3 regions of the Shigella sp. SIG3 genome follow, and region 3 is predicted to be linked to each of the others. Evidence: predicted binding sites of a transcription regulator. Region 3 holds the regulator's gene; each other region holds the start of a gene.
The links. Region 3 encodes LexA, which represses DNA repair genes until DNA is damaged. Its sites were predicted from a motif close to TNCTGTATGTACATACAGNA; they were not measured.
Positions count from the first base shown of each region.

Region 1: the regulator LexA is predicted to act here: its motif matches at 3,662-3,681, upstream of dinG (ATP-dependent DNA helicase DinG).
Region 2: the regulator LexA is predicted to act here: its motif matches at 3,944-3,963, upstream of rmuC (DNA recombination protein RmuC).

Region 1 covers NZ_JBQZXE010000071.1:6,037-11,864, reverse strand. The annotation lists gene hlyD (secretion protein HlyD) at 1-797, opposite strand, end outside; gene cecR (DNA-binding transcriptional regulator CecR) at 800-1,471, opposite strand; gene rhlE (ATP-dependent RNA helicase RhlE) at 1,700-2,920, shown strand; gene ybiA (N-glycosidase YbiA) at 3,094-3,576, opposite strand; gene dinG (ATP-dependent DNA helicase DinG) at 3,696-5,828, shown strand, end outside.
Region 2 covers NZ_JBQZXE010000043.1:7,469-13,296, reverse strand. The annotation lists gene ubiB (ubiquinone biosynthesis regulatory protein kinase UbiB) at 1-1,007, opposite strand, end outside; gene ubiJ (ubiquinone biosynthesis protein UbiJ) at 1,004-1,609, opposite strand; gene ubiE (bifunctional demethylmenaquinone methyltransferase/2-methoxy-6-polyprenyl-1,4-benzoquinol methylase UbiE) at 1,623-2,378, opposite strand; gene rmuC (DNA recombination protein RmuC) at 2,473-3,900, opposite strand; gene udp (uridine phosphorylase) at 4,041-4,802, opposite strand; gene ACUU1I_RS10035 (dienelactone hydrolase family protein) at 5,064-5,828, shown strand, end outside.
Region 3 covers NZ_JBQZXE010000035.1:11,927-17,754, reverse strand. The annotation lists gene zur (zinc uptake transcriptional repressor Zur) at 188-703, shown strand; gene ACUU1I_RS08920 (CsbD family protein) at 745-954, opposite strand; gene dinF (MATE family efflux transporter DinF) at 1,070-2,395, opposite strand; gene lexA (transcriptional repressor LexA) at 2,468-3,076, opposite strand; gene dgkA (diacylglycerol kinase) at 3,186-3,554, opposite strand; gene plsB (glycerol-3-phosphate 1-O-acyltransferase PlsB) at 3,725-5,828, shown strand, end outside.

The DNA.
Region 1 (5,828 bases), on a different contig from region 3:
CCATCGGTATAAAGCAGCACTTTGCGCCCCGGCTGGGCCTGGTCAAGATTCCGTTCATCAACATAAGCGCGCACCCACACCGGACGCGTTAGTGAAACGGTAAACACCGTGCCACCTTCATTGAGAACCGTGCCTGGCTCTACCGCGCGCGTTAACAGCGTGCCATCAGACGGTGCTATCAACGTTGAGTCCTGTAAATTCAGCTCCGCCTGCGCCAGTTGCGCCTGCGCCTGTTCGAGGCTGGCTTTCGCCTGAGCGATATCCTGTTCACGGTTACCGGAACGGTACTGACGCAATTTATCCTGTGCTGATTTCAGCGTTGCCTGTGCCTGGTCGCGCGAGGAGCGGGCATTTTCCAGGTCATTTGCCGAAATGGTGCGGCTTTTCCACAGTCCTTGCTGGCGGTTATAGAAGTTCTGCGCATAGTCATAGGCGGCTTGCGCCTGTTTCACCGCTGCGGCGGCCTGAGCGATTTCTTCATCGCGATACCCGGCAAGCATCAGATCATACTGCGCCTGTGCCACCGAGACGCCCGCTTTCGCCTGCATCAGGGCAATCTCATACGGCTTGTGATCCAGTTCGCCCAGCACCTGGCCCGCTTTGATAGCATCACCTTCGTCCACCGCCAGCGATTCAACGCGCCCCCCAACACGGAAACTAAGATTCACCGTACGAATATCCACGTTGCCATACAGCGTCAGGCCGTTATCTTGGCGGCTTTGATACCACCAGTAGCCTCCGGCAACCACGGCGGCAAGTACCACTACCGCCAGTCCGATCACGACAGGTTTTTTCATCACTACAAACTCCTTTGCGATAATCCTTGCAAAATCAGGTCGATATGACAGGTCACCGTCTGGTTGATCAGTTCGGTCTTTTCTTCATCGAACGCGGTCCAGCCGGTACGTAACAGAATTGTTTCTTTGCCAAGACGGAACGCCAGAATCTCACCAATCAACGCATGGGAATGAAGGATCATGCGGGTGTCATTAGCGTCGCAGCCGGTCCAGGCGGCAATCAGGCGTGTCAGGTGGCTGTGTAGCGGACTAATCACCTGTTCGTGCACCAGGTGGTAGGCTGCCGTGGGAGAGAGCTGCTCACGGGAGATAAACTTGCTGAGGTTGACGGTGTCATCCTGGGTGAGCAGCTTAATCATGTTCCTGCAGGCGCGAAGGATCAGTTCACGGATGGCAGCCCGATCAGGCTGTGGTTGGGCGAACAAGCGTTCGGCTTCCTCGGCATGCGGACGGAACTGCTCGCCAATAAAATCGGCAATCCACTGGGCGCAGGCGAGGTACAAATCTTCTTTCGAACCGAAGTAGTAGGTGATGGCAGCGATATTCTGCCCGGCCTGGGCGGCTATCTCGCGGGTGGTGGCGTTCATTCCATATTCACCAAACTGCGCCAGTGCGGCAGCAATCAGCTGTTTTTTCGCCTGTTCACCCTTGATTGTCATGGCAGGATTATTCATCGCACAGTCCATTCTTAATCAAATGATTGATTAAGATTATGACTCCATATGGGAGTTGTCCAGTATGGCTAAGAATTTTAGCTACGCCAGTCACAGGGATAATTTATGCGCTGCGTCACAAAAACTGCTACACTCCGCTCCCTCATGACATTGTGGTTTTTGTCATTTTCCTTTTCAGTATCTCCCTGAAAACTACACCGGTAACGGTCGGGGCGGTTCGGAGTAGTTATGTCTTTCGATTCTTTGGGTTTAAGCCCTGATATCCTGCGCGCCGTTGCCGAGCAGGGTTACCGTGAACCCACCCCTATTCAGCAGCAGGCGATCCCTGCGGTGCTGGAAGGCCGCGACCTGATGGCTAGCGCCCAGACCGGCACCGGCAAAACAGCGGGCTTTACGCTGCCGCTGTTGCAACACCTGATCACTCGCCAGCCGCACGCCAAAGGGCGTCGTCCGGTACGTGCGCTCATTCTTACCCCGACCCGTGAACTGGCGGCACAGATTGGCGAAAACGTCCGTGATTACAGCAAATACCTGAACATTCGTTCGCTGGTGGTGTTTGGCGGTGTCAGCATTAACCCACAAATGATGAAGTTGCGCGGCGGCGTTGATGTGCTGGTGGCAACGCCGGGACGTTTGCTGGACCTGGAACATCAAAATGCAGTGAAGCTGGATCAGGTTGAAATCCTCGTCCTCGATGAAGCTGACCGCATGCTCGACATGGGCTTTATCCACGATATCCGTCGCGTGTTAACAAAACTGCCAGCGAAACGCCAGAACCTGCTGTTCTCTGCGACCTTCTCTGACGATATTAAAGCCCTGGCGGAAAAACTGTTGCACAACCCGCTGGAAATCGAAGTGGCACGCCGCAATACCGCGTCTGATCAGGTGACCCAGCACGTTCACTTTGTCGATAAGAAACGCAAACGCGAATTGCTGTCGCACATGATTGGTAAAGGGAACTGGCAGCAGGTGCTGGTGTTTACCCGTACCAAACACGGCGCTAACCATCTGGCTGAGCAGCTCAATAAAGATGGCATCCGTAGTGTGGCGATCCACGGGAATAAATCGCAAGGTGCGCGTACCCGTGCGCTGGCTGATTTTAAATCGGGTGACATTCGCGTACTGGTGGCGACCGATATCGCTGCGCGCGGTCTGGATATCGAAGAGTTGCCGCACGTCGTCAACTATGAACTGCCAAACGTACCGGAAGATTATGTCCACCGTATCGGGCGTACCGGTCGTGCGGCTGCTACCGGTGAAGCGTTGTCGCTGGTGTGTGTTGATGAACACAAACTGCTGCGTGATATCGAAAAACTGCTGAAAAAAGAGATCCCGCGCATTGCGATTCCGGGCTATGAGCCGGATCCGTCAATCAAAGCCGAACCGATCCAGAACGGTCGCCAGCAACGTGGCGGCATCAGGCTGATGAACAAACGCAAAACTGCCTGATGCGCTACGCTTATCAGGCCTACGTGGACTCTGCAATATATTGAATTTGCATGCTTTTGTAGGCCGGATAAGGCGTTTACGCCGCATCCGGCATTTCACAACAAGCACTTGTCAGCAATTTGAGAACACGGGAAAAAATTTATCTGTTTTACCGCCCATAAGCCACCGAGACGTTACTTCTCTATAGCCAATTGTTCGCGCAACTCCATTAAAAGGTAGCCCAGTCGATTCTTGCCCTTACCATTACCACCGTCTCCCCAGTAAGCATCGTTTTCCGTATGCTCAACCAGTTTTGCGGGCGCGGTTGCCAGCAAGAGCACACGCAGTTCTGCATGCTGTTCGAATTTAGCGCGAAGTGCTTTACGCATCACCTGTTCTTTAACCGACTCCCAGTTTTTACGAAGTGGCTTGGAACGATTACGCCCCATGCGAGCGGCGACCATGGGGGAAGAAACCCGACGGATCTCTTCGCGGTATTTTTCATCAAGGAATTTTTGTGCCTGAAAATAGTGTTCGGAGGTGGGCCAGGTATTCCCGTCAACCTTGATGGGCCTGGCGGCAAAGTTAGAAAAATCACCGTAGTCATCGCTGGTGCTGTAGAAATTTATGATGGTGTCTTGCATGACGTGTTGGATCCTTTGTGCTCGAACGGGCATTAAACCGCATTATGTTGGTGGTTATTGCGAGCCGCTTTCCAGAAACAGAAAAACCATTACCCCTGAAAACCGAAAAATGCCACAATATTGGCTGTTTATACAGTATTTCAGGTTTTCTCATGGCATTAACCGCCGCGCTTAAAGCGCAAATTGCCGCCTGGTATAAGGCGCTTCAGGAACAGATCCCCGACTTTATTCCCCGTGCGCCGCAGCGGCAGATGATTGCGGACGTCGCCAAAACGCTGGCCGGAGAAGAAGGGCGGCATCTGGCGATTGAAGCCCCCACCGGCGTTGGGAAAACGCTCTCCTATTTGATCCCCGGCATCGCCATTGCCCGCGAAGAGCAAAAAACGCTGGTGGTGAGTACCGCCAACGTGGCGTTGCAGGATCAGATTTACAGCAAAGATTTACCGCTGCTGAAAAAGATCATTCCCGATCTTAAATTCACTGCCGCTTTCGGGCGTGGGCGCTACGTTTGTCCGCGTAATCTGACGGCGCTCGCCAGCACTGAACCCACGCAACAGGATCTGCTGGCGTTTCTTGACGACGAACTGACGCCAAATAATCAGGAAGAGCAAAAACGTTGTGCGAAGCTGAAGGGCGATCTCGACACTTATAAATGGGATGGTCTGCGCGATCATACGGATATCGCTATAGATGATGATCTCTGGCGTCGTTTGAGTACCGACAAAGCCAGCTGCCTCAACCGTAACTGTTACTACTATCGTGAATGCCCGTTTTTTGTTACTCGTCGGGAGATTCAGGAAGCGGAAGTGGTGGTGGCAAACCATGCGCTGGTGATGGCGGCGATGGAAAGCGAAGCCGTACTGCCTGACCCGAAAAATCTGCTGCTGGTGCTGGACGAAGGTCATCACCTGCCAGATGTGGCCCGGGATGCGCTGGAGATGAGCGCTGAAATCACCGCGCCCTGGTATCGACTACAGCTGGACTTGTTCACGAAACTGGTCGCTACCTGCATGGAGCAGTTTCGCCCGAAGACCATCCCACCGCTGGCGATCCCTGAACGTTTGAATGCGCATTGTGAAGAGTTGTATGAGCTTATCGCCTCGTTAAACAACATTCTCAATCTCTACATGCCTGCCGGGCAGGAGGCAGAGCACCGTTTTGCGATGGGCGAACTGCCTGATGAATTGCTGGAGATCTGCCAGCGGCTGGCAAAACTCACCGAGATGCTGCGTGGTCTGGCGGAGTTATTTCTTAACGATTTAAGTGAGAAAACCGGCAGCCACGATATTGTGCGTCTGCATCGGTTGATTTTACAGATGAACCGCGCGCTGGGGATGTTTGAGGTGCAAAGCAAACTCTGGCGGCTGGCGTCTCTGGCGCAATCTTCCGGTGCGCCGGTGACCAAATGGGCGACGCGGGAAGAGCGCGAAGGGCAGCTACACCTCTGGTTTCACTGCGTGGGAATACGTGTCAGCGATCAGCTGGAAAGGCTGCTGTGGCGCAGTATTCCGCACATTATTGTCACCTCCGCAACCTTGCGTTCGCTGAATAGTTTTTCGCGTTTGCAGGAGATGAGTGGTCTGAAAGAGAAAGCGGGCGACCGTTTTGTGGCGCTGGATTCCCCCTTTAACCACTGCGAACAGGGCAAAATTGTTATTCCCCGGATGCGCTTTGAGCCTTCCATCGACAACGAAGAGCAACACATTGCCGAAATGGCGGCCTTTTTCCGTGAACAGGTGGAGAGCAAAAAACATCTCGGTATGTTGGTACTGTTTGCCAGCGGACGGGCGATGCAGCGCTTTCTCGACTATGTGACGGATTTACGCCTGATGTTGCTGGTGCAGGGCGATCAGCCGCGTTATCGCTTAGTTGAACTGCACCGCAAACGCGTTGCCAACGGTGAGCGTAGCGTGCTGGTGGGCTTACAGTCATTTGCCGAAGGGCTTGATTTGAAAGGTGATCTGCTCAGCCAGGTGCATATCCACAAAATCGCTTTTCCGCCCATCGACAGCCCGGTGGTGATCACCGAAGGGGAATGGCTGAAAAGCCTCAACCGCTATCCGTTTGAGGTGCAAAGCCTGCCGAGCGCCTCGTTTAACCTGATTCAGCAGGTTGGGCGACTGATTCGAAGCCACGGTTGCTGGGGCGAAGTGGTTATCTACGACAAACGCTTGCTGACAAAAAATTATGGCAAGCGACTACTGGATGCATTACCGGTATTTCCGATAGAGCAACCGGAAGTCCCTGAAGGTATAGTTAAAAAGAAAGAAAAAACGAAATCCCCA
Region 2 (5,828 bases), on a different contig from region 3:
TCGCGATTAAAGAAGGCGATAAAGTTTTCTGCCAGATAGCGTTTATCTTCTTTGTTTAGCGAGCCAACAATCCCGCAATCAATGCCGATATATTTCGGGTTTTCCGGGTGTTCATAGCTTACGAAGATGTTGCCAGGGTGCATATCGGCATGGAAAAAGCTGTCGCGAAAGACCTGAGTGAAGAACACCTGCACGCCGCGTTCCGCCAGCAATTTCATGTTAGTGCCGTTTTTCTCCAGCGCCGCAACATCAGACACCGGAATGCCGTAAATGCGCTCCATCACCATCATCCCTTCACTACAATAGTCAGGGTAAACTTCCGGGATGTAGAGCATCGGGCTGTCTTCAAAATTGCGCCGAAGCTGAATGGCGTTGGCAGATTCCCGCAGCAAATTCAGTTCATCAATCAAGGTCTTTTCGTACTCGCGCACCACTTCGGTTGGGCGCAGACGGCGACCATCCGGCAGCAAACGCGGCACCCAGCGAGCCAGACGGTAGATAAGTTTCAGATCCGCTTTAATGACCGGCAAAATATCCGGGCGGATGACTTTAATCACCACCTCTTTACCATTCGATTTCAATCGCGCGGTATGAACCTGGGCGATAGAAGCAGAAGCCAGCGGCTTGATTTCAAAATCGTCAAACCACGCTTCTACCGGCAAGCCGCCCATTGCAGCTTCAATCTGCTGCTTCGCCAGCTTGCCATCAAACGGAGCAACTTTGTCCTGCAATAACGCCAGCTGATCGGCAATATGCGGTGGAAAAAGATCGCGGCGGGTTGATAACATTTGCCCGAACTTGATCCAAACCGGCCCCAGTTCTTGCAGGGCCAGTCGTAGTCGCTCACCTAAAAGTTTGTCTTTATGCCGATTTGGCATCCAGAATAATGAGTATCGCCATAGCCGTAGCGGCAGGGTGATACGCATTTTGGGGATCAGTTCATCAAGTCCGTAGCTTAAAAAAGTGCGAATGATGAAATATAGGCGCCGTACTTCACCAGGCGTCATTTAGCCTCCAGTTTTTCCAGCCGTTTGGTCAGGGCATCAACAGCACGCTCGACGGCAGCCGTCTCTTCCGCAAACCAGGCCACTTCAAGCGGACCGGGTGCCATACGCCACTCTTCAGTAATGGCTTCCGCCACATAACGTTGCTGGCGCTTAATGCCGTGATGCAGGAACTTTGCGCCTCCGCGCATGGCTTTTCTGATTCCTTCAGCGGCGATATCACCGGTATAAGGGGCCAGCAGTTCCGCAGGGTCGAACTCTGCCAGATCTGCCAGCGCAACGAAGTTTTGCACCACCTGAATATCGCCCTGCACTTCCAGCTCACCACTGCGAATCAGTGCGGTAAGCTGCTGGCGATCGCGAAGTTTCGGCAACACACTGGCGTAGGCGATAACGGTGCAGTCAGCATCGCCTGCCCATTCGCCCAGTACATCAACCTGGCGTTCGCTGAACACCAGAATCAATGACGTCGAAAAGCCTTTTACCTCCACGCGCAATACTTTACCCAGCAGACGCGAGCGGGCTGTTTTCAGCGCGGGTGAGCGATACAGGAAGGTGTTGAGCAGACTTTCAATTCCTGCCGTCACTAAAGGTTTAAAAGGCATTTCCGGTCTCCTGTCAGAACTTATAACCACGATGCAGCGCCACAACCCCTGCCGTCAGATTGTAGTAGTCGACACTTTCGAATCCGGCATCCTGCATCATGGCTTTCAGGGTATCCTGATCGGGATGCATACGGATGGATTCTGCCAGATAACGGTAGCTGTCGGCGTCGTTCGCGACCAGTGAGCCAATACGCGGCAGCACATGGAAGGAGTATGCATCATAGGCTTTGCTCAGCGGCTCGATAATTGGCTTCGAGAACTCAAGCACCAGCAGGCGGCCGCCGGGTTTCAGCACGCGATACATTGAACGCAGTGCTTTATCTTTGTCGGTGACGTTACGCAGACCAAACGAAATGGTGATGCAATCAAAGGTGTTATCCGGGAACGGCAGCGCCTCAGCGTTCGCCTGAACATACTCAACGTTGCCAATCACACCGATATTACGCAGCTTCTCGCGTCCCATTTTGAGCATGGATTCATTGATATCAGCAAGGACCACTTTGCCAGTTTCTCCGACCAGGCGGGAGAATTTCGCTGTCAGGTCGCCGGTGCCACCAGCCAGATCCAGCACGGTCTGCCCACGGCGTACGCCGCTGCAATCAATCGTGAATCGCTTCCACAAACGATGAATACCAAATGACATCAAATCATTCATGACATCGTATTTTGATGCCACGGAATGGAAAACGTGGGCGACCATATCCGCTTTTTGTTCCTTCGCGACGGTCTGAAAACCAAAGTGCGTCGTTTCTTGTGACTTATCCACCATCTCAATGCCTGCTCATCAAAAAATTGTTCCAGAAGTGTAACAGATTGGGCGTCGATGCCCTAGATTTCTACCCGGCTTAACTACCCCTAATGGGCTAGCACGACTGCTGATTATATTCATCATCGCGTTGATAAGCTTCATCATTCGGCTGCCCCGGAACCGACCGAAGTCGATACTCTTCATCCTGGCTCACCGCCTGTTCAGCCAAATCCGGATTAATCTCGCGTTTAATTTCTACTCCTAAACCGCGAAACGCTTCTGCCTGCGCCAGCACATTTCCGCGACCTGAAGAGAGTTTTTTCATTGCCTGGCGGTAGTTATCCTGCGCTTTGTCGAGACTTTGACCAATCGCGGACATGTCATCGATGAACAAACGCATCTTGTCGTACAGCTTGCTGGCACGATCGGCGATTTGCTGGGCGTTACGGCTTTGATGCTCATAACGCCACAGGTTGGCAATAGTACGCAACGCCACCAGCAGCGTAGTCGGGCTAACCAGCATGATATTGTTTTTCAACGCTTCGGTGATCAGCTCCGGCTGGCGGTCAAGCGCCAGTAAAAAAGCGGGTTCAACGGGAATAAACATCAGCACGTAATCCAGAGTTCGCAGCCCCGGCAGCTGTTGATAATCTTTGCGTCCCAGCAAACGGATATGGTTACGCACCGACGCGATATGTTCCTGTAGCGCGCTTTCGCGGGTGTAGTCGTCTTCGGCGTTAAAATAGCGTTCATAGGCGACCAGCGTCATTTTGGCGTCGATCACCACATCTTTTCCCTGCGGCAGCCGCACGATGACATCCGGCTGCATCCGCGAGCGGGCGTCATTTTCGATGCTGACCTGGGTTTCATATTCATACCCTTCACGCAGACCGGAAGCCTCCAGCACCCGCGTCAATACTACCTCGCCCCAGTTGCCCTGGGTTTTATTGTCGCCTTTCAGCGCGCGCGTCAGGTTGATCGCTTCCTGGGCCATTTGCGCGTTGAGTTGCTGGAGATTGCGAATTTCGTGGGTCAGGGTATGGCGTTCTTGTGCTTCTTTACCGAAGCTGTCCTGAACCTGACGGCAGAAACCGTCCAGTTGTTCACGTAGCGGCGACAACAGGCTGTTCAGACTCTGACGGTTTTGCTCATCAACCCGGCGATTGCTGTGCTCAAAAATACGGTTGGCGAGGTTTTCAAACTGCTCACTGAGGCGCTGCTCGCTGTTAATCATCTGGCGAATTTTATCGTCAGCATGTTGCTGTGCGGCTTCCATCCGCGTGGTTACTTCACGCAGATCGGCCTCCAGAGAGGTGTTAATACTTTGCAGGCTGCGCACTTCGTTATTGAGCAATTCACACTCTGCACGCCAGTGCTCGCTTTGGGTAATTTGTTGTTTTGCCGCGCTTAACTCCGCGACCATCTCTTCACGTTCAGCTAATTGCTCGGCTTTTTGCTGCGCATGTTGATAACTGGCAAACAGCCAGCCAATTGCCACACCCACCAACGCAATAACTGCGTAAACCATGATTGAGAAATCCACAACGCCTCCTGACGCAACAACTTACCCGCACAAAATAGAATTGTGCTGTACAAACGTCCAGTTGGAAAGGCATTTCCTGCGAGGCGCTACGCAAAAATACAAAAGGCCGAACGCGTCGGCCTTCAGACAGGAGAAGAGAATTACAGCAGACGACGCGCCGCTTCCACCACGATTTTCACCGCATGGCTTTCAGTTTGTTTCATCGTCTCAGCATTCGGGATCTCTTGCTGGGTGCGGTTAACGATAACACCCGCTACCATACCGGCACGCAGGCCCTGACTTGCACACATGGTCAGCAGAGTTGCAGATTCCATTTCATAGTTCATTACGCCCATCGCCTGCCACTCTTCCATAGAACCTTTAAAGTGACGAACTACGCGACCAGAGTAAGTATCGTAACGTTCCTGACCTGGGTAGAAGGTATCAGAAGAAACTGTCACGCCAACGTGAGTTGTCGCGCCAATAGATTTCGCAGCTTCAACCAGCGCAGTCGTACATTCGAAATCAGCGACAGCCGGGAATTCCAGCGGTGCGAAGTGCAGGCTCGCGCCATCCAGACGGACAGACGCCGTGGTAACCAGGACATCACCCACATTAATATGCGGCTGAATAGCGCCCGTTGTACCGATACGCAGGAAGGTGCGAATGCCCAGCTGTGCCAGCTCTTCAACAGCAATAGAGGTAGACGGGCCGCCGATACCGGTAGAGCAGACGATAACAGGTTTACCATCCAGCTCTGCACGCCAGGTAGTGAATTCGCGGTGAGATGCCAGCTTAACCGGCTTATCCATCAGCGCGGCGATCTTTTCCACACGATCCGGGTCGCCAGGGACGATGGCAAGCGTAGCCCCTTGTAAATCGTTTTTAGTGAGGCCGAGATGAAAAACATCAGACTTGGACATATACAACTCCTCTGTGAATCGGTTTAGTCAGAAGAAGCAAAAAGACACTTTACCGAAGGGTTTAACATTTTTTCGTGATACTCATCACCATGACGCAAATGCGTTGCATAAATTTACCCACCAAAAGTGATTCATATCACATAAATCACTCTTCATTCTGCAGGACTGCATAAAAGATGAGCCGATTCAGGCAATGTGATTTGTTGCATGCTGACTATAGTTAACATTGCGCAACATTTTTATAAGGGTACGGAGAATACCATGGCAACAACACAACAATCTGGATTTGCACCTGCTGCATCGCCTCTCGCTTCGACCATCGTTCAGACCCCGGACGACGCGATTGTGGCGGGCTTCACCTCTATCCCTTCACAAGGGGATAACATGCCTGCTTACCATGCCAGACCAAAGCAAAGCGATGGCCCACTGCCAGTGGTCATTGTAGTGCAGGAAATTTTTGGCGTGCATGAACATATCCGCGACATTTGTCGCCGTCTGGCGCTGGAGGGGTATCTGGCTATCGCACCTGAACTTTACTTCCGCGAAGGCGATCCGAATGATTTTGCCGATATCCCCACGTTGCTTAGCGGTCTGGTAGCAAAAGTGCCTGACTCGCAGGTGCTGGCCGATCTCGATCATGTCGCCAGTTGGGCTTCCCGCAACGGCGGCGATGTTCATCGTTTAATGATCACCGGATTCTGCTGGGGTGGACGTATCACCTGGCTGTATGCCGCGCATAATCCACAGCTAAAAGCCGCAGTGGCGTGGTACGGCAAACTGACGGGCGACAAGTCGCTGAATTCACCGAAACAACCTGTTGATATCGCAACCGATCTTAACGCACCGGTTCTCGGCTTATATGGTGGTCAGGATAACAGCATTCCGCAGGAGAGCGTTGAAACGATGCGCCAGGCGCTGCGGGCTGCTAATGCGAAAGCAGAGATTATCGTGTACCCGGATGCCGGGCATGCATTCAACGCTGATTATCGCCCGAGCTATCATGCCGAATCTGCGAAAGATGGCTGG
Region 3 (5,828 bases):
AACTTGAAGCAATTTATTTAAAAATGAATTATTAATTATTATCGTGTTGATAATGGTACGACAAGGCAACACAACACCTTACCTACAAAACAGAAAATCAACATTACGGCAACAATAAGGGTTCTCGGTGTTTTTCCTGGAACATGGTAAAGTAAGGACATTCTTAACCCCCACTTTGAGGTGCCCGATGGAAAAGACCACAACGCAGGAGTTATTAGCGCAGGCTGAAAAAATCTGCGCGCAGCGTAATGTGCGCCTGACCCCACAGCGCCTGGAAGTGTTGCGCCTGATGAGTCTGCAGGATGGCGCTATCAGCGCTTATGATCTGCTTGATTTACTGCGCGAAGCTGAACCGCAAGCCAAGCCGCCAACGGTTTATCGCGCGCTGGATTTTCTGCTTGAGCAAGGTTTTGTGCATAAGGTGGAATCCACCAACAGTTATGTGCTCTGTCATCTGTTCGACCAGCCCACGCATACGTCAGCCATGTTTATTTGCGATCGCTGCGGCGCGGTGAAAGAAGAGTGTGCAGAAGGCGTGGAAGACATTATGCATACGCTGGCGGCAAAAATGGGGTTTGCCCTGCGGCATAATGTGATTGAAGCACATGGGCTCTGTGCGGCATGCGTGGAAGTGGAAGCGTGTCGTCATCCTGAACAGTGCCAGCATGATCACTCTGTGCAGGTGAAAAAGAAACCGCGTTAAGAGGGCGTACATCCTTGTACACGTCGGGCAGGAGGGATTAATTACCAGCGATATTCATTGCGGGTTTCCCAATCCACGACCTCTTTTTCTGCCTGATCTTTCTGATAACCATAACGTTCCTGGATTTTACCGACCAGTTGATCACGTTTACCTTCAATGATCGTCATATCATCATCGGTCAGTTTGCCCCATTGCTCTTTCACTTTACCTTTAAACTGTTTCCAGTTACCGCCGGCTTCATCTTTATTCATAATCAAGACCTCATCGTTAGGTTGTGAATGAGAGTACGTTCACTTTTCTTCTGAACGTGAGATTAAGTGTAGTCAGCAATTTGGCTTAGGATAATTTATTCAGAATTTTTAACCGTCACGTTGCGGCAAACCAGGTACCGTTGCGCCAGTGACGCCGCCAGATAGCCGCCAGAGAAAGCCCGCGCAACGCCAGAAAGACGGTTAATGCCAGCCACAAACCATGATTACCCAGCCACGGCAGCGTAAGGAGCGTCAGCGCAAAACCTGCGGCGGCCACCGCCATACTGTTACGCATTTCGGCGGCACGCGTTGCGCCTATAAACATGCCGTCCAGCAGATAACACCAGACGCCAACCAACGGCAAAATCACCTGCCAGATAAGATAGCGGTCAGCCAGCTGCTGAATCTGGGTTAACGACGTCAGCAACGCAATGATGTGTTCCCCTGCCAGCAAATAAACCACCGAAAACAGTAACGCTACAATCCCCGACTGGCGGCACGCTGCCCGCCATACATCCAGCAACTGGCTACCGTCGCGCGCACCGTATGCCTGACCGGAGTGCGCTTCAACCGCGTAGGCAAAACCATCAAGCGCATAGGCGGTAAAGGTGAGTAGCGTCATCAGAACCGCGTTAACAGCGATAATGTCACTCCCCAGTCGCGCACCAAGTACGGTGATCGCGCCGAAACAGAGTTGCAACAACAGCGAACGCAGCATGATATCGCGGTTAAGCGCCAGCAAGCGACGGAAGTTTCCTCGCCAGGCAGTTTTCAGCATTTCGCCGGAAATTCCGCGTAGTTTGAGGATTTTACGCACCATTAGCAGACCAATCAGCAATGTTGCATATTCCGCAATAACCGTCGCCAGCGCCGCGCCCTGCACGTTCATATGCAGCCCCATCACCAGCCAGACATCCAGCACAATGTTGAGGATATTGCCGACCACTAACAAAATTACTGGCGCACGGGCATATTGCACGCCGAGTAACCAACCGAGTAATACCAGATTCGCCAGCGACGCCGGAGCGCTTAACCAGCGGATTTCAAGAAAGCGCCGCGCCTGTTCCAGGACCGCTTCACTACCGCCAACAATATGCAGCGCCAGATCGATAATCGGCGTACGCAACAGCGCAATTAACGCCCCGGCCCCCAACGCCAACAGCAACGGTTGCACCAGCGCACGGGCTAATGCCTGAGGATTTTTGGCACCATAAGCCTGCGCAGTCAGCCCGGTGGTGCTCATGCGTAAAAACAGCAACAGCATAAAGAGAAAGCTGGTCGCCGTTGCACCAACCGCCACGCCGCCCAAATAAACCGGACTATCAAGATGACCAATTACCGCCGTATCGACCAGTCCCAGCAACGGAACGGTGATATTGGAGAAAATCATGGGTAAGGCGAGATGCCAGAGTGCTTTATCAGATGAAGTGAGGAATGCCATGCAGACAAGCCTGATGAAGAGAGATGAAAAACAAACCGCGACGCCAGGCGGCATCGCGGTCTCAGAGATATGTTACAGCCAGTCGCCGTTGCGAATAACCCCAACCGCCAGCCCTTCAATGGTGAAGCTCTGCTGACGAAGGTCAACGACAATTGGTTTAAACTCGCTATTTTCTGGCAACAGTTCGACTTTATTGCCCTGTTTTTTCAGGCGCTTAACGGTAACTTCGTCATCAATACGTGCGACAACGACCTGACCGTTACGTACATCCTGAGTTTTATGCACTGCCAGCAAGTCGCCATCCATAATGCCGATATCTTTCATCGACATCCCGCTGACGCGCAGCAGGAAATCAGCATTCGGCTTGAACAAGGAAGGATCGACCTGATAATGACCTTCAATATGCTGTTGCGCCAGAAGCGGTTCACCGGCAGCCACACGACCTACCAGCGGCAACCCTTCTTCCTCTTCCTGCAACAGACGAATCCCGCGTGATGCGCCGGAAACAATTTCAATAACGCCTTTGCGTGCCAGCGCCTTCAGATGTTCTTCAGCCGCGTTTGGGGAACGGAACCCCAAACGCTGCGCGATTTCCGCACGCGTCGGCGGCATACCTGTCTGGCTGATGTGATCACGGATGAGATCAAACACCTCTTGTTGCCTGGCCGTTAACGCTTTCATTCCGCCCCCTGGGTGTATATACAGTTATACTGTGAGTATATACAGCAAAAGGCGATTTTGGAACCATAAACTGCACAATAAACCAGAGATTTATCGAAATCTGGAAGGGTTATCCAAAATGCGACCATAACAGGATGCACCAGGTAATCACGGCGACGATAATGGCAATCAGCACCGCGGCGGATCCCATATCTTTTGCGCGTCCGGAAAGCTCATGGTATTCAGAGCCAATTCGGTCAACCACTGCTTCGATGGCGCTATTGAGGATTTCCACAATCATCACCAGCATCACGGAGCTGATAAGCAGCACGCGGGTAATTGCGTCCACATCCAGCCAGCAGGCGATGACCACCGCCAACAATACCGCTACGCCTTCCTGACGGAATGCCGCTTCGTTGATCCATGCAGCGCGTAAACCTTTCCAGGAATAGCCAGCAGCTTTGATAATTCGGGTGAATCCAGTGGTATTATTGGCCATTGAAAGAACCTTTTTACATTATGAGCGTCAATATCAGTGTACCGTTAAATCCGATGATTCGGGTTTGCGTAACGCCGCGCGAAACATGAGCGGATACCACAGAATTTCCCATGACTTTCTGCTATCCTTGCCGCGCATTTGCATTATTAACCAGAGGCTTTACATCGTTTATGTCCGGCTGGCCACGAATTTACTACAAATTACTGAATTTACCATTAAGCATCCTGGTAAAAAGCAAGTCTATTCCGGCAGATCCTGCCCCGGAACTGGGGCTGGATACCTCTCGTCCAATTATGTACGTTTTACCGTACAACTCGAAAGCAGATTTGCTGACGTTGCGCGCCCAGTGTCTGGCACATGATTTGCCTGACCCGTTAGAGCCGCTGGAAATCGACGGCACGCTACTGCCGCGCTATGTGTTCATTCACGGCGGGCCGCGTGTATTCACCTATTACACGCCGAAAGAAGAGTCTATTAAGCTTTTCCACGACTATCTCGATTTGCACCGTAGCAACCCAAATCTGGATGTGCAGATGGTGCCAGTATCGGTGATGTTTGGTCGCGCGCCGGGGCGTGAAAAAGGCGAAGTGAACCCGCCGCTGCGTATGCTTAACGGCGTACAGAAATTTTTCGCTGTACTGTGGCTCGGTCGCGACAGTTTTGTGCGTTTCTCGCCGTCAGTGTCGCTGCGCCGTATGGCGGATGAACACGGCACGGATAAAACTATCGCTCAGAAACTGGCGCGCGTGGCGCGTATGCACTTTGCCCGTCAACGTCTGGCTGCCGTAGGCCCACGTCTGCCTGCTCGTCAGGATCTGTTTAATAAGCTGCTCGCCTCCCGCGCCATTGCCAAAGCGGTAGAAGATGAAGCGCGCAGCAAAAAAATCTCCCATGAAAAAGCGCAGCAGAACGCGATTGCGCTGATGGAAGAGATTGCGGCGAATTTCTCTTACGAGATGATCCGCCTGACTGACCGCATTCTGGGCTTCACCTGGAACCGATTTTATCAGGGCATCAACGTCCATAACGCCGAGCGCGTTCGCCAGCTGGCCCACGACGGTCATGAGCTGGTGTATGTGCCTTGCCACCGCAGTCACATGGACTACCTGCTACTTTCTTACGTGCTGTACCACCAGGGGCTGGTGCCGCCGCATATCGCCGCCGGGATCAACCTGAACTTCTGGCCGGCCGGGCCGATTTTCCGCCGTCTGGGGGCGTTCTTTATTCGCCGTACTTTTAAAGGCAATAAACTTTATTCCACCGTTTTCCGTGAGTATCTCGGCGAACTGTTCAGCCGTGGTTATTCCGTCGAGTACTTCGTGGAAGGCGGTCGTTCCCGCACGGGGCGTTTGCTGGATCCGAAAACCGGTACGCTGTCGATGACCATTCAGGCGATGCTGCGTGGCGGCACGCGTCCGATTACGCTGATTCCGATCTATATCGGTTATGAGCACGTCATGGAAGTGGGTACTTACGCCAAAGAACTGCGCGGCGCGACGAAAGAGAAAGAGAGCCTGCCGCAGATGCTGCGCGGTTTAAGCAAGCTGCGTAATCTCGGTCAGGGTTACGTCAACTTCGGTGAACCAATGCCGTTGATGACCTACCTTAACCAGCACGTACCAGACTGGCGTGAATCTATCGATCCCATCGAAGCGGTGCGTCCGGCCTGGTTAACGCCGACGGTCAATAATATTGCTGCCGATCTGATGGTACGCATTAACAACGCAGGCGCGGCAAACGCCATGAACCTGTGCTGTACTGCGCTACTGGCATCACGTCAGCGCTCACTCACCCGCGAGCAGTTAACCGAGCAACTCAACTGCTACCTGGATCTGATGCGCAACGTACCTTACTCCACGGACTCTACCGTTCCTTCAGCCAGCGCCAGCGAGCTTATCGATCACGCGCTGCAAATGAACAAGTTTGAAGTCGAGAAAGACACTATCGGCGACATCATCATTCTGCCACGCGAGCAAGCGGTGCTGATGACCTACTATCGCAACAACATTGCGCATATGTTGGTGCTGCCTTCGCTGATGGCGGCAATTGTCACCCAGCATCGCCACATCTCCCGCGACGTATTGATGGAGCACGTCAATGTGCTTTACCCAATGCTGAAAGCGGAGCTGTTCCTGCGCTGGGATCGCGACGAGTTGCCGGACGTTATTGATGCGCTGGCAAATGAGATGCAACGTCAGGGGCTGATTACCCTGCAAGATGATGAGTTGCATATCAACCCGGCGCATTCTCGCACCCTACAGCTGCTGGCCGCAG